Regions from separate parts of the Legionella sp. JM-2024 genome, predicted to be linked through region 2. Evidence: riboswitches for the same ligand, from Rfam matches in the RefSeq annotation. Region 2 holds a riboswitch; the other holds the start of a gene.

Region 1 (7,134 bases), 1.2 Mb from region 2:
TAAAGGAAAAAAATCCTCGGCAGTGGGTTAACGCATCACATCAATTGGCATTAAAGCAAGTATATGCTATTTCACCATATAAAGTGCCTGCTAAACGATACCAGTTAAATGCTCAAAATATTACAGAAAAGCAAATACTTTTGGCTGGGTGTCGATTAGCCTATTTGCTTAATCGTATTGCTGAAGATCGTAATAAATTTAGTTAAAGCACAGCTTTAAGAGCTCATTCTTTATCATTATATATCCGCTCCATTGCGGTCGCGGCTCAGTTCTGCGTCATTATAATCCGAGCCGCGACCGTAAGGAAGCGGATAGTTGGCACGTAGAATAACCAGCTGTGAACGATTACGAGCCGTGATTATTAGGGAGCGCACGTATAAAGATTGGTGTAAACGGTGGACACTCCACTCAATCCATTGGCCACATATTTAACAGAAGTAAATCCAGCTTTAAGCAGTATATTCAAAGCAATTTGGCTTCTTTTACCAGATTGACAGTATAAAATGATAAGATGGTCTGGGTTTAATTCCTTTAAGCGATGGGATAATTCTTCTAACGGAAGCACAGTTCCCCCTATATTTTGTGTTTCATGTTCTTTTACTGTGCGAACGTCTATTAGGGTAATATCTTTATTTTTCAGAAACAATTGATGGAGTTCTTCCTTAGTGATTGATAGGTTGTTTGAATCAATTGGAAGTTGACAATTTGCAGGACAAATTAATTCTTTAATTGATTGATTATGAACACAAAATTCACAATCAGGATTTTTTGAAAGGAGAATTTCTTTAAATGTCATTTTTAACAAGTCAACAATAAGTAGTCGATTTTTTAATGGATTACCTATTTGTAATATCCATTTTATTATTTCAGTTGCCTGGATAATACCTAGTATCCCAGGTAAAGGACCTACTACTCCACTGATTTCACAGTTTGATACATTAATTCTGCTTGATGAAACGGGGAATAGACAATGAAAACAAGGTGATTGTTTACCATGAAAAATTGAGCAATACCCTTGGAGTTGGGCAGCACTGGCATAAACATACGGTTTTTCTAACTTAAAGCAAATACTATGAATCAAATATCGGGTATAAAAATTATCCGTTCCATCGGCTATGATATCGTACTGACTAATTAACTCAGCTGCATTGTCCTCCGTTAATCGATCAGTAGATGAAATTATTTGAATAAAGGGATTGATTTTCTGAAGTTGTTCCTTTGCTGCAATAGCCTTTTTTTGGTTAACATGTGATTGATAATAAAGAATCTGTCTTGGTAAATTGCTTAACTCGATAATATCATCATCCACAATACCTAGAGTACCCACACCTGCTGCTGCCAGGTAAAGTAATAAGGGCGAGCCTAAACCTCCAAGACCTATACATAATACTCGGGCGTTTTTAAGTTTTTCCTGACCTGCTAACCCAATTTCATCTAATTTAATTTGTTGGGAGTATTGAATTTGTTCACGCATTGATAAATTTGATTTATTCATGGTTTGACTTACTAATTTGGATTAAAAATTGTTCAGCGGCGGTTAAAGGAGCATTTGCTTTTGTAACCGCTGATATTACTGACACACCATCAACATTTGTCTTTAGGACATTGGGAAGATGTTTGAGAGAAATGCCACCAATAGCGACCAAGGGGTAACTCAGTGTTTTCCGCCATCGTTCAAGCTGGTCAACACCCTGAGGTTTAAAGGACATTGCTTTGCTGGTTGTCTCATATATAGGGCCACAAGCAATATAAGAAGGATTAAGAGTATGGGCTCGGGCAACTTCATAATAACAATGGGTGCTCACACCTAAATGCATCCCTGATTGCTTAATTCTGTCTATATCAGCTTCCACAAGATCTTCTTGACCAAGATGAACTCCTTTAGCGCCGAGATTAATAGCCAGTTCCCAGTAATCATTCACAAATAATGTGGCACCGAATTGATTGGCTAAAAGGACACTGTGTTTAATTTCTTCTTCCAACCATGATTTGGAGGCATTTTTTATTCTTAATTGAATGCATTTAACACCTAATGGCAATAGAATTTTTAACCAATGACTGCTATCAACTATTGGGTAAAAGCCAGTATAGCATCGTTCAAATGGCTGACTTAATTTTATTAAAGGGGTAGGGGATAGATAGGGAAGATCTACCTCCTCTTCAGGCCAGCCACCATGAAACAACTTAGCTGTTTGTTGGTCAATCTTCTTTGATTGACGTATGCCTCTACTCACATACATTTTTGAAATAACAATTGCATCTTTTATAGGGTAGCCTAGCGCAAGACAAGCCGCTAGTGCTGAAGACAATACACAACCTGTGCCACGATAATTTATTTCAGGGAAACGTTGGTTCGCAATCCAGAAAGAGTCTTTTCCATCAGTCCAATAATCCTGACTAAATAGATTATCCTTTACATGGCCTCCTTTAAGTAAGACTTGTTTGACTCCCATTGATAAAAGGTCATGGGCAGCAATTTCGATATCCTGATAAGACTCTACAGTCCTATTTAAAATAATCTCTGCTTCTGCCAAATTAGGAGTAATAATGTCAATATGTGGAAATAATTTAACTAAATTTGCTCTGTGTTGCTTTAAATCTGAAAAAAACAATTCAGTACCTGAAGAAGAAGATACTAAAGGATCAAGAACTACAAATCCCGTGTAATCCTTTAAAAAATTAACTAAGTTCTCAGTAGCTAATGTTGAGCTCAGCATACCAATTTTAATGGCGTTGGGTTTAAAATTTAGTTTTAAAGCATCATACTGCGCAGTAAGATGCTCACTGGAAATTGCTTCTATAGCTAAAACTGAGTTAGCGTTTTGTGCTGTTATCGCAGTAATTATAGTGCAAACCTCAACCCCCAGATTTTTTAGCGTTTCGACATCAACATGAATACCAGATAGCCCTACTGGATCAACACCTGCAATAGTCCAAACAACTGGCATTTTCATATTTTATTTTCCTGATGCCAAAAAGGAGTATCTATTAATGGGGTACTTGGATGGGCCATATTTCGTTCAGACATCATGCCCCCTATGAATGCACAATGACCTGAGATAACGGCATGACGAAATGCAGTGGCCATAGTTGGAGGATGGTTAGAAAGGGCAACCGCTGTATTGAGTAGCACACCATCGAACCCTAATTCCATAACTTGCACTGCATGTGATGGTTTACCAATACCAGCATCAACTATTAGTACGATATCTGTAAAGCGATGACGCAATGCTTCCAAAGCATAGGGATTAACTAATCCTTTGCCTGAACCTATAGGGGAAGCCCAAGGCATAAGAATTTTGCATCCAACATCTACTAGTTTTTGGCATAAAACCAAATCATCTGTACAATAAGGAAAAACCTCAAAGCCTTGCTTAACCAATGTATTAGCTGCTTTGACCAATTCAAAAGGATCAGGTTGCAAATTATAATCATCACCAATTACTTCTAATTTTATCCATGAAGTATCAAATAATTCCCTTGCAATCTCTGCAGTATTGATGGCTGCTTCAGCACTGCGACAACCTGCAGTATTTGGCAAAAGATGGCAGCCCAGGTTACTCACTGTTTGCCAAAAGAAGTCACCACACAGTCCAATAGAAGTCTGGCGTTTTATTGATATTGTAATAACCTCAGAGCCAGAGTTACGAATGGCATTCTCCATGTGCTCAAGCGTAGGATAGCACGCAGTTCCTAATAACAAACGACTGTTTAATTCTCTATCTGCCAATCGCCACATCGTTAACCTCCTTGCATAGGTAGAAGGATATCTACACAATCGTTTGCTTGTAAAAATATTGTTTCGTAAGTTCCACGTAACACAAGACGGTTATTTAGAGCAACGGCGAAGTGTTGTCCTGTGTAATTATGTTGCTGTAAAAATTCACTTAATGACAATGGTATCTCAATGTCATAGACCTTATCGTTCAAACAAATACTAACCATAATAATTCTCCCAAAGGTCAGGATAGTTCAGATACTGAAAATTGGATGTTACGCCTCGTAATATCTCTTCTGCCAAAGCTGGGGCAATTAAATAACCATGACGATAAAGCCCATTGACCGCTACAAATCCCTTAGAGAATTGAATACGTGGTAAATGATTGGCCAGCGTTGGTCGACAATGGGTGACTGTTTTTAGTATTCGCGCTTCACCAAAGCCTCCATGTAAATAATAAACGGCTGTGAGTAACTCCAACGTAGTTCGAACTGAAATAGGGCTAAAGTCTTTTGCTTCAATTTCACTAGCACCTATGAGATAAATATTTCCTGGTCTAGGAACCAGATACAGACTATAGCGTGGATGTAACAGGCGTATAGGACGTTGCAACTTAACCTCGGGGGCATGCACCCAAATTAGTTCTCCTCTTAAGGCACGTAAATCAGGGAATACTGATTGAGCACCTAACCCACGACAATCAAAAACGACATCAAAATAGTACTGTCTTTCTTTAGTGCCAATGACATGCGGCTTAAGAGCGAGCACAGGTGTGTTTGTCATGTATAGTAAGCAAACAGCCTTCAGGTATTTATTTAGAGCAGTCATTAATGCCTGGCAATCGATGTGCGCTTCATCCTGAAAATAGTATCCTGTTTCAAATTTGGTAAGTTCAGGTTCAAGAGCAATGAGTGTGTCGTGTGATAATTTTTGAAGAAAGGTGGATTCATGACCTAGCTGGCTTACAATACGACGACTGAAATGAGTCCATTCTGTATGATCATTCGGATGATAGAGGACTAGAGTCCCTGATTGTTGAAAATAAATTGTTTCAGGTAATTGATTAATGATACGTGACCAATAGTTTTTAATTGATTCCTGACCTAAACAAGAAATTAACAGTTCCGATTTATCTAATTCACAAAATGGTGATAATAGTCCTGCAGCTGCAGTGCTGCAATTCATATTTTCAGTCTGTTGATCGAAAAGTGACACCTGCCAGCCGGCATTATGTAAAGCCAAAGCTAACAGACGTCCCATGATTCCAGCTCCTACAATTCCTGCTTGCATAATTAGTCTTCAAGACAACAAGCTATTGGCTTCAAATCAGAATAGGGCGTATCAGGTAAGTAATTGTTGGTATAACATTGAGAAATATCAAAGTGTTCATCAATAATTCCCAGATGCTTTGTATAGCGACCAACCTTAGCCCAGTCTCTATCAATATTTAGTAATGATCGAGAGAAAAATGGCAGGGTTCTTGTAAAAATCTTTTGATATAGTGGGGTACGCAATTGTGGTTTGGCCTGGCATAATAGTTCATAGGCTTCTTCTGGTTTCTCGGTAGTGAATGCTGCTCCTCGTTGTGTGGCTCGGAGGAACCCTTCCACTAATTCAGGTTGCTGCAATGTACATTCAGGGACAATAAATTGAACCGAACAAAAACAACAACAGCCCAACCCCGCCAATTGATCGATTCTTAAGAATACTGTTTCTCCACAAAGATGCTCTAATTCAACCTTTTGAAAATTAATAAAGCCAATACCTGTATCGATGACATCACGATAAATAGCATCTGTAACATTCATGCCAATTCGCACTGTTTCATAGCTTGTTGGATCAATACCCGCAAGACTTGCTAAGTTATCGATAATTTTTTTACCAAATTCACCTATATAACCAACTCGTTTGCCAACAATGTCATGGAATGAATTTATTCCACTTGATTTTAAAGCGATTAAACCTGTAGGTGGTTCATCCAAAAGTGTGCCAATAGATGTTACAGGATAACCTTTGGCTTTGGCAGCCACTGTATGAATCATTGCTTTTACACCAAAATCTACTGTCCCTAACCCAACTATTTCAGTCACATCGCTGGGATCCGTTGGTTCCAAAATAGCCAGTTTAATGTCTTCTTGTAAATAAAATCCCAATTGCTTTGCAACCAGAATAGGCGCATGGTATGGGTTTGCATACCAGTTAAGTAGTAAAGTAACTCTGGATTTTAATGATGACATTGCCATAACTCCTTGTGTTATTATTTGAATAATGGAGAGATGGCAAAAGGGAACCTGACCATAAAATGGCGAGGTTTTTTTGAAGGCAGTCCTTACGCTGATATGACTCAGATCAAGTTCTACGGGTAACTCTCAGCCGGATTTCCGACACCCCGCGCCATCTAATAAACTTTGCTATACTAAATTTTATTATTTTGTTTGTCAAACCGGCATTAATGGTGAGGCAGGTCAAAATCATCCTTCACCTGCAATAGAAACAAAACGATGTCACTAACAGGCGATAACTATGAAACACTTAGAGCATGGCCACTCCCAAAAAGAAATTTTAGAACGATTAGCTCAAACTCCCTCACAAAGTTATTTACGAGATTGGATATATGGTGGTATTGACGGGGTTGTCACTACTTTTGCAATTGTTTCTGGTGTTGTGGGCGGACAACTGTCTTCTCTGGTTATTCTAATTTTAGGTTTTGCTAATTTGTTAGCAGATGGGTTTTCAATGGCAGCAAGCAATTACCTGGGAACAAAATCAGAAGTAGATCAATATAATCGATATAAAGCCATTGAGGAGAAGCATATAGATCTTATGCCCGAAGGAGAAAAAAATGAAATTAAACAGATTTTTCTAAAAAAAGGATTACATGGGGAAACATTGAATCAAGTTGTTGAAGACATTACCGCCAACAGAACACTGTGGATAGATACTATGTTGCAGGAAGAATATGGATTGCCAGCTTCTCTTCGTGTTCCCTTTAAATCCGCATTATCTACTTTCGCAGCATTTTTGCTTTTCGGAATTATTCCATTAACTCCTTACGTGCTTGTTTTTACTAATCCATTCTTTTGGTCTTGTCTCTCTACAGCGGTTACATTTTTTGTCATTGGCTCAATTAAAAGCCATTGGTCTACTAAATCCTGGTTCTACTCTGGTTCTGAAACTCTAATAATAGGTGTTATTACAGCAATACTTGCTTATAGTATTGGAGTGTTTCTGCATTATTATTTAACTTAAAAATAACAATGAATAAAGTATAGATTTGTTCATCTTCCTTTGTGCTTGTTTTTAAGTATCCGACATAGGTGATAATAGAGTTCATTTAGTTCATTGGATTTTATAAAATATTCTGGAACCCGATATGTTTGATGTTATTTATAATAGCCTGTTGATGTTCAAACCTA
Region 2 (7,134 bases):
TGCTTCTTCTAAAAGAAAAAATTGAATGGAATGTGCCCATTTACCATGAGCTGGGCCGGCTCCAATATCCGCAGATAAATAGCCCTGTTTTAGAAGAACATTGTTGAACAAATCTGCAGTTAATTCGCCATACAACACGGGGGTGTGGTTGGGATAATGAAAATTGGAGCTGGTTTCAAAAGGTATGTGGCTATCAGACTGGGTGCTTTGATTAAAATGATTTTTGCTTCCCCAGTCATCAAAAAATTGGCGTAATGTTTTTTTTTCTGGTTGGTTAAATTGATAAAATTGTGTAACAAATTTTTTTAAACCTTGTAAAACTAGGGCGTGTCCTCAATTTAAAGCCATTAATTGAACAGTTTTGGCACGTGGGAAACCAAATTTGTTCGGTCTTAAAACAACTCCTCAATTCAGCTTGACCCAAATTAGCGAACAAGCCAAAAACAGCATTGATTTAAAGTTGCGAGCTAATTTTTCAAAACGCATAGCAATACTTCTAAAATGCTTCAGTCTGGCAAAAAGGTTTTCTACTAAATGCCTCAGTTTATAAAGGTATGAATCAAATTCTGGATTAGGTTTTTTACTGTTTGATTTTCGCGGAATAACAGGGTTCATTCCTGCTAACCGCGCTTGCTCTCGAATGGTTTCGGAATCATAACCTTTATCTGCTATGAAGTGAGTTGCCTCTCCAACTTTCTCAATTATCGCTCCTGCAACTTGGGAATCGTGGACTTGACCCCCAGTGATTTCAAAATCGATCGGATTTCCATGCGCATCGGCGCACATATGAATCTTTGTAGTAGCTCCTCCTCGGGACATTCCAATGGCACGCTCTTCTCCATGCCTAGCTCCACTCGCATGTTGGTGAGCGCGGACATAACTTCCATCGCTGAATACCCATTCCGTATCAATTTCGCCTCGTAAATCAAAAAAAAATTCTCCCACAAGCCTTTTTCTGCCCAGCGGTTGAATCGGTTGTAGGCTGTTTTCCATGGGCATAGTTTTTCAGGGATATCACGCCAAGGCGCCCCTGTACGTAATTTCCATAAAATGGCCTCCATAATATTTCTATCGTTATTCCATCTATGACAACCAAAAAAGAGCATCGTTTTTTGAAGCTGTGACCATATCTCGTCTGTGAGAACCTGTCTTACCATTTCTACCCCCAAAAGGGAGTATAAGATCAGATCGCAAGATCTGTGTCAAGCTGAAGTGAGCGGTTGTTTTAAGACTGAACAAATTTGGCTTCCCACATGCCAAAACTGTTTAATTAATGGCTTTAAATTGAGGACACGCCCTAATTCTTCATTACAAAAAAATTTCCATACAGAAATAGCATCTTCTTTGAGGGATTTCTCCAGATTCTCATACCCAAACATGTTTAAATCTTCCTCATAATCATTGGTATCTATTTCTCCAATACGGATAAGTTTTATAGTCATAGATAATGCCTCCTGCAGTGTATGAGTTATTGTTGAAATACCAATTTAAGAGTTATTAATAGTGAGAATCACCTCTTTTTTTGTACTTAAGGATTGTTAATTAAACATAAATTAATAAAAAAAGATAGTAAAATCCTTGTAATTTTGAATACTATCTGAGTCATAAAAAGTTATTTTGTAGTCCTTCGTTTGCGGACTGTTCATTTCATGATAAAATAAGAACCCTACATTAGGGGTGCCATATATTTTCCGGCTGAGAGGATACTCCAACCCTTTGAACCTGATCTCATTAGTCTGAGCGGAGGAAAATGTGTCAATTGTTATGTTTTCGGGAATAGTTGCTTTTACTACTTCTTTTATTGGGCTGTTACCGCAAATTGTTAAATCCCTAAAAACCCGATCAACCCAAGATCTTTCTATGATGATGCTGATTAATTATCTGATTTGTTCCATAGCCTGGATAATTTATGGAAGCAGTACAAACTCATTTTTCGTAATAAGTTCCAATGTAGTAGGTCTGATAGTTAGTATTCTGCTTATTTTATTAAAAAGACATTATGATGCTCGATGTCATTAATTTTAAAGGTTATCGATCTATTTTATGTCTAAATGGAGAATTGCCAGATCCTTCATTTTTTCATAATTGGAGTTTACCAGTCATTGCAGCTGATGGTGCAGCTAATGCGTTGTATGATCTTGGTGTCTTCCCGGATTTAATTACAGGTGATTTGGATTCTGTCCGACCTGCAATTCTTGAAAATCATTCATTTCTTCACTTGCCCGATCAATCCAGTACGGATTATCAAAAGGCAATGCATTATTTAAAAGCTCATGATTTACTGCCTGCAATCGTTGTAGGGATAAATGGTGGTTATTTGGATCATATTTTGAATAATATTAATATTTTTATGGAAACAAACTGCCTCTTATACTCACCTCCAATCAGGGGGGTTGTTGTAAAAGAAAAATCCATGGTCAATTTCTTATTGCCTGCCCAAACCAAAATTTCATTAATAGGAATGCCAGAAGTTGTTCTCTCTTCAGGTGGCTTGAAATGGGAGTTAAATCAATCTCATCTTTCTTTTCCTGGAAAAAATTCCTGTTTTAATCGGACACTATCACCAGAAATTATCCTGGATGTTCATGAAGGTGCGGTGTTAGTTTTGATTTATGAGAAATCTATTGAGGATGCTGGTATTTCTCTATCTTATAATCCTTCATAACTTTAAAGCAGAAACACTCAGATAGTTTATAATTTAAAAAAATACATAAAGGAAAAATTATGTCCATAACAGTGTTTTTTGAAGAAGAGCAAAATTCTTATCTGAATGAATACAATAAAGATAAAAAAAGATTTGAGAGAATTCCTCTTATAACACGTAATTATGAAACGGGATGGCCTTTACTGCAAGTCAGTTTATTTACTCCTACAGTATCAGAAATTCCTATGTATGAGCATGCTTTAGGTGGGGGTAAATGTCATTATTTTTATATAGGAGCTTTTAATTTTGCCTGTTTGCTCGCTAAAATTCCTGGAAAAATGGAAATACTTGGAAGTTACGGCCATAAAGCTGAACCAGAACATTTGAAAGTAGATAATGTTGGAATGTTTTTAGATGGATTTGTATTTCATCATAAGGCCATAGGTATCAAAATAAGTTCCGAATCAGGGGCCTATGGTAAAACACTTACTGTTGAATGCCCTGAAGGGGATTCTTCAAAATTGAGAGAAGCACTTGATAACTCCTTCTCGTTTGCATTGAAGAAGGGCGCTCAAATGTCTGCTGTTGGTGGCTGGAGAGATTCTCCAGCATTGAGTGCTAGTGCAATAAAAGACAGCCTTGACGATGATGTGGCAGTATTTTCTAATGGTCAAATTTTTGTAGATTTAGGCCAGTTGATAGACCGTGTTGTAAAAGATCCTGAGATAAAAGAATATCTTGCGACTGTATTTAGGGTGAACGAATTTTTAGATTTAAAAAATAAGAATTCAGAGTTTAAACCATCGGCTCCTTTGGTTGAACGGGATGTCACTGTACCAGAAAACATTCAAAAAGAGTCTGAAGACGTTCATAAAATTGAAGTTAACCCCATGTTGGTCAGTTTATATTTTAAAATAAAGATAATGCGAGATTATGGGGATACTTTATCAAAGAAAGATAAAAAGAAAGGTGAGAGTGTTATTAAGTTAGCAGACAAGTTGAAAGAGAAAGTGGATTGTTTTAATGAGACTGTGTCACAAAGAAAACCTGACAATAATGAAGTCACCCTTTTTCAGTCAGAGTTTAAGAGGTTATTGCATAGCCAAGATGAGCAAATGAAAGAACACCGAGAGATATGGAAACCAATTGTTGCAAATATTCTCATCAGTTTAACCATTTTTGGACTGTTAGCAATAGGTGTTAGAGCTGGAATAAATGTTATTAATGCATTGAGAAAAAATGAAGAAGTGGGACTAAGTGATGTATTATTTTTTGCAAAAACTAAATCAGTACGTAAAGCGGATGCCATTGAGAAAGAAGTTGATTCTATTGATTTTAATAAAAAAATAAAATAATTCATAACCGTAATTTCTTATTGATTAGGTTCATTCTGAATAATAGTAATACATGGTGCTTTGCTATTATCTGCCAGTAGACACTGTATATGTAAATAAATCGAACAATATTCTACTATAATTTCATAAATAATGGAGTCTACGCTGGGTTGGAGAAGACTATGATCTTCATTGATAAGAATACAATTCGTACCCTTTTTTCCAGAGCCATGTCTGAAATGTATCAAAAGGAAGTACCTCAATATAGCACTTTACTGGAGCTTGTTGAGAAAGTGAATCGGCAAACACTTGAATCAAAACCTGCTTTGTTAGCCCAACTAAAGGAAGCAAATGATCTGAACCGTATTAGTGAAGAACGTCATGGTGCAATTCGCTTGGGAAAAGCTGAAGAGTTAAATACCATGCGTCAATTATTTGCAGTAATGGGAATGTATCCTGTCGGTTATTATGACTTGTCTATAGCAGGGATGCCTGTGCATTCGACTGGTTTTCGCCCGACTGATGATAATGATTTAAAAAGAAATCCTTTTCGTATTTTTACTTCTTTGTTGAGAACAGAACTTATAGCAGATAAAAAAATCCGGGAAATGGCTGAAGTGATATTGTCATCGAGGGATATTTTTACCAAAAGAGTAAGGGAACTCCTAGTAATTAACAAACAACAGGGAGGATTAACTTTCGAACAAGGCCATGAATTTGTGAGCGAAGCTATTGATACCTTTCGCTGGCATAAAGAAGCGATCATTTCCCATAAAAACTATGATCTTTTGAAAAAAATTCATCCATTAGTGGCTGATGTTGTCAGTTTTAAAGGTCCTCATATCAATCATTTAACTCCAAGGACTTTGGATATAACAACGGTGCAAAATGAAATGACCAGTATGGGTCTAAACCCAAAAGCGATTATAGAAGGTCCTCCTGAAATGGATTGGCCGATTTTGCTAAGACAGACTTCCTTTAAAGCATTGGAGGAACCCATATTATTTCCAACGGAAAGTGGACAATTGGAAAAGGGGACTCACAGGGCACGTTTTGGTGAAATAGAACAGCGTGGGGCGGCATTGACTCCAAAAGGGCACCAATTATATGAGAAACTACTATCCGAGGTGCACTCAAAGATTTTACCGCGCCTCGATGGTAGTAATGGAAAAGAATACTACTCAATACTGGAACAAACCTTTAAAGATTTCCCAAAAACAGTAGAGGAAATGCGGCGTCAGAAACTAATCTTTTTAGAATATCGTTTAAAGGAAAACAAATCTAATCATTTAAAGGACTATTCGGATAATCAATTGGATAATTTGATTAGAAATGGTCATATCGCCTACTATCCTATTGTTTATGAGGATTTCTTGCCTGTGAGTGCTGCCGGGATTTTTACTTCCAATCTCGGAGACCTGGCCCCTAAAATTACTGCCAGTTCAAATAAAGCTGCCTTTGAGAAAGCCTTGGGGACTAAGGTGATTGATCCTTTCCAATTATATCGAGCGAAACAAGAAAATTCTTTAAAAACTATTTTTACCTACTTCTAATTGACAGCTTTTCTAAAGAATAAAGAATCATAAACAGTTCTATTTTACTCATTATTAAAAAAATTTCGTAAGTACGAAAATGAAAAGGAAGCCAATCGCGATAGCGAACGCAGAGGATTGTTGGTAGTGACGCTCCTCTGCTTCAGGTACTAATTTTGTAATTGTTAAATAGAATAATCCCCCTCCCGCTGTACCAATCAAAAATCCAAGGATTGATGGGGATAATCCTCGGAGAAAGTACCATCCACCCATTGCTGATATTAACAGGGCTCCTCCAATCAGACTCGTCCATCCAAGAATCCTCTGTATGGTTCCGTGTCCTAGAGAGTTTTGCTCATGACGAATAAGTTCTCCAACACTCAAGCCTTCACTGAAGTTATCGACCACAATAGCTAAGGCAATTAGAATCCCCAAATTGGGATTGATGGCAGCTCCGACGCCAATACTTACCCCTTCGATGAGCTCTTCGGCACTGGTGCCTCCTGCCAGGACTGGCACTTCACTTTGTCGGATTTTATGCCGTCGATAAAACTGTCGAACCTTTGGATATTGTTCTGACTCTTCTCCGGCAAGTTGTCCATGATGCAACAACAGATCAAATAGATAAACCGCTATAAAACCTACAGAAAATCCTCCAATGGTAATTGAGAGTGAGCTTAGCTCCAACGCTTGTGGCAGCATTTCGAAACCGGAAGTAGCCAGGAGAACACCACTGGCAAAACCAAGTGCTAATGACATAACGAAAGTGTTTGGTTTGTGGCAAGCCGCAATTAGACCTCCAATGGGAGAGGCTATTGCAGCAGCAATAGCAATAGCTAAAATCGTTATGAAATCTTGCATCTGCTATCTCGGTGTCATTTCAAGAGTTACATGATGAAATAGTTTATGGGAGATGTCTATAGACGTTACTACGGCGCATATTAGTTTAATTTAGACGTACTTACGAAAAACTCCAATCTTTTCGTGTAACAAGGTTTTTTAATTTGGTCATTTAGTTTGTCTGATTGGAGTTTTTCGTAAGTGTCTTGTTAGGATGATTTTCGTTCAACCTATTTTTTACTATCCCATAAGGTATAACCTTCTCTCATGGTCTGTCTGTCATTTTGGCAAAAAAATCAAAAATACTTACATAATAAAGTCTATTTGTCTCCATGCTTCATACAAGATGATTGCTACGGAATTTGATAAATTGAGGCTACGGTTATTTTCTCTCATGGGAATATAGATGGTAGAGTATTGATTGAGGATTTCTTGAGGCAAACCACAGGACTCTGGGCCAAATAATAGCATATCATCCGCCTTGTAATCGATCTTACTATAAATAGCTTGCCCTTTTGCACTGCAGCAAAATAGACGTCGTTGCGAATGGGCTTGCAGAAACTTTTGCCAATTCTCATAGTGTAATATAGATGCCCATTGATGATAATCAAGCCCTGCACGGCGCATTTGTTTGTTTTCCAAGGTAAAACCTAAAGGGTGGATCAAGTGCAACTGTGCTCCACTATTGGCACATAATCGAATGATGTTTCCAGTATTAGGGGGAATTTCTGGTTGGTAAAGTGCAATATGGAGCATTGGTCTGTCCTATAGAATTCTAATTCCA

What was found. Region 2 has a riboswitch for thiamine pyrophosphate ahead of ACZ5EK_RS13230 (SemiSWEET family sugar transporter). Riboswitches for the same ligand answer to the same signal wherever they lie in the genome.
Region 1: linked by a shared signal. The riboswitch ahead of ACZ5EK_RS08225 (ABC transporter substrate-binding protein) and the one ahead of ACZ5EK_RS13230 (SemiSWEET family sugar transporter) in region 2 are both predicted to bind thiamine pyrophosphate.

Annotation. Positions count from the first base shown of each region.
Region 1 is NZ_AP039388.1:1,847,224-1,854,357, reverse strand. Features, by position in the region: gene ACZ5EK_RS08255 (S1/P1 nuclease) at 1-206, shown strand, start outside; gene ACZ5EK_RS08250 (ThiF family adenylyltransferase) at 362-1,495, opposite strand; gene thiE (thiamine phosphate synthase) at 1,488-2,954, opposite strand; gene ACZ5EK_RS08240 (thiazole synthase) at 2,951-3,739, opposite strand; gene thiS (sulfur carrier protein ThiS) at 3,742-3,945, opposite strand; gene ACZ5EK_RS08230 (FAD-dependent oxidoreductase) at 3,938-5,008, opposite strand; gene ACZ5EK_RS08225 (ABC transporter substrate-binding protein) at 5,011-5,955, opposite strand; TPP riboswitch at 6,027-6,120, opposite strand; gene ACZ5EK_RS08220 (VIT1/CCC1 transporter family protein) at 6,242-6,967, shown strand; gene ACZ5EK_RS08215 (hypothetical protein) at 7,092-7,134, shown strand, end outside.
Region 2 is NZ_AP039388.1:3,028,305-3,035,438, reverse strand. Features, by position in the region: partial or broken gene ACZ5EK_RS13245 (LirA/MavJ family T4SS effector) at 1-324, opposite strand, end outside; one part of gene ACZ5EK_RS13240 (IS5 family transposase) at 406-959, opposite strand; one part of gene ACZ5EK_RS13240 (IS5 family transposase) at 959-1,157, opposite strand; gene ACZ5EK_RS13235 (hypothetical protein) at 1,203-1,442, opposite strand; TPP riboswitch at 1,664-1,766, shown strand; gene ACZ5EK_RS13230 (SemiSWEET family sugar transporter) at 1,753-2,019, shown strand; gene ACZ5EK_RS13225 (thiamine diphosphokinase) at 2,003-2,665, shown strand; gene ACZ5EK_RS13220 (hypothetical protein) at 2,725-3,999, shown strand; gene hglS (2-oxoadipate dioxygenase/decarboxylase HglS) at 4,161-5,531, shown strand; gene ACZ5EK_RS13210 (ZIP family metal transporter) at 5,586-6,371, opposite strand; gene ACZ5EK_RS13205 (tRNA (cytidine(34)-2'-O)-methyltransferase) at 6,657-7,106, opposite strand.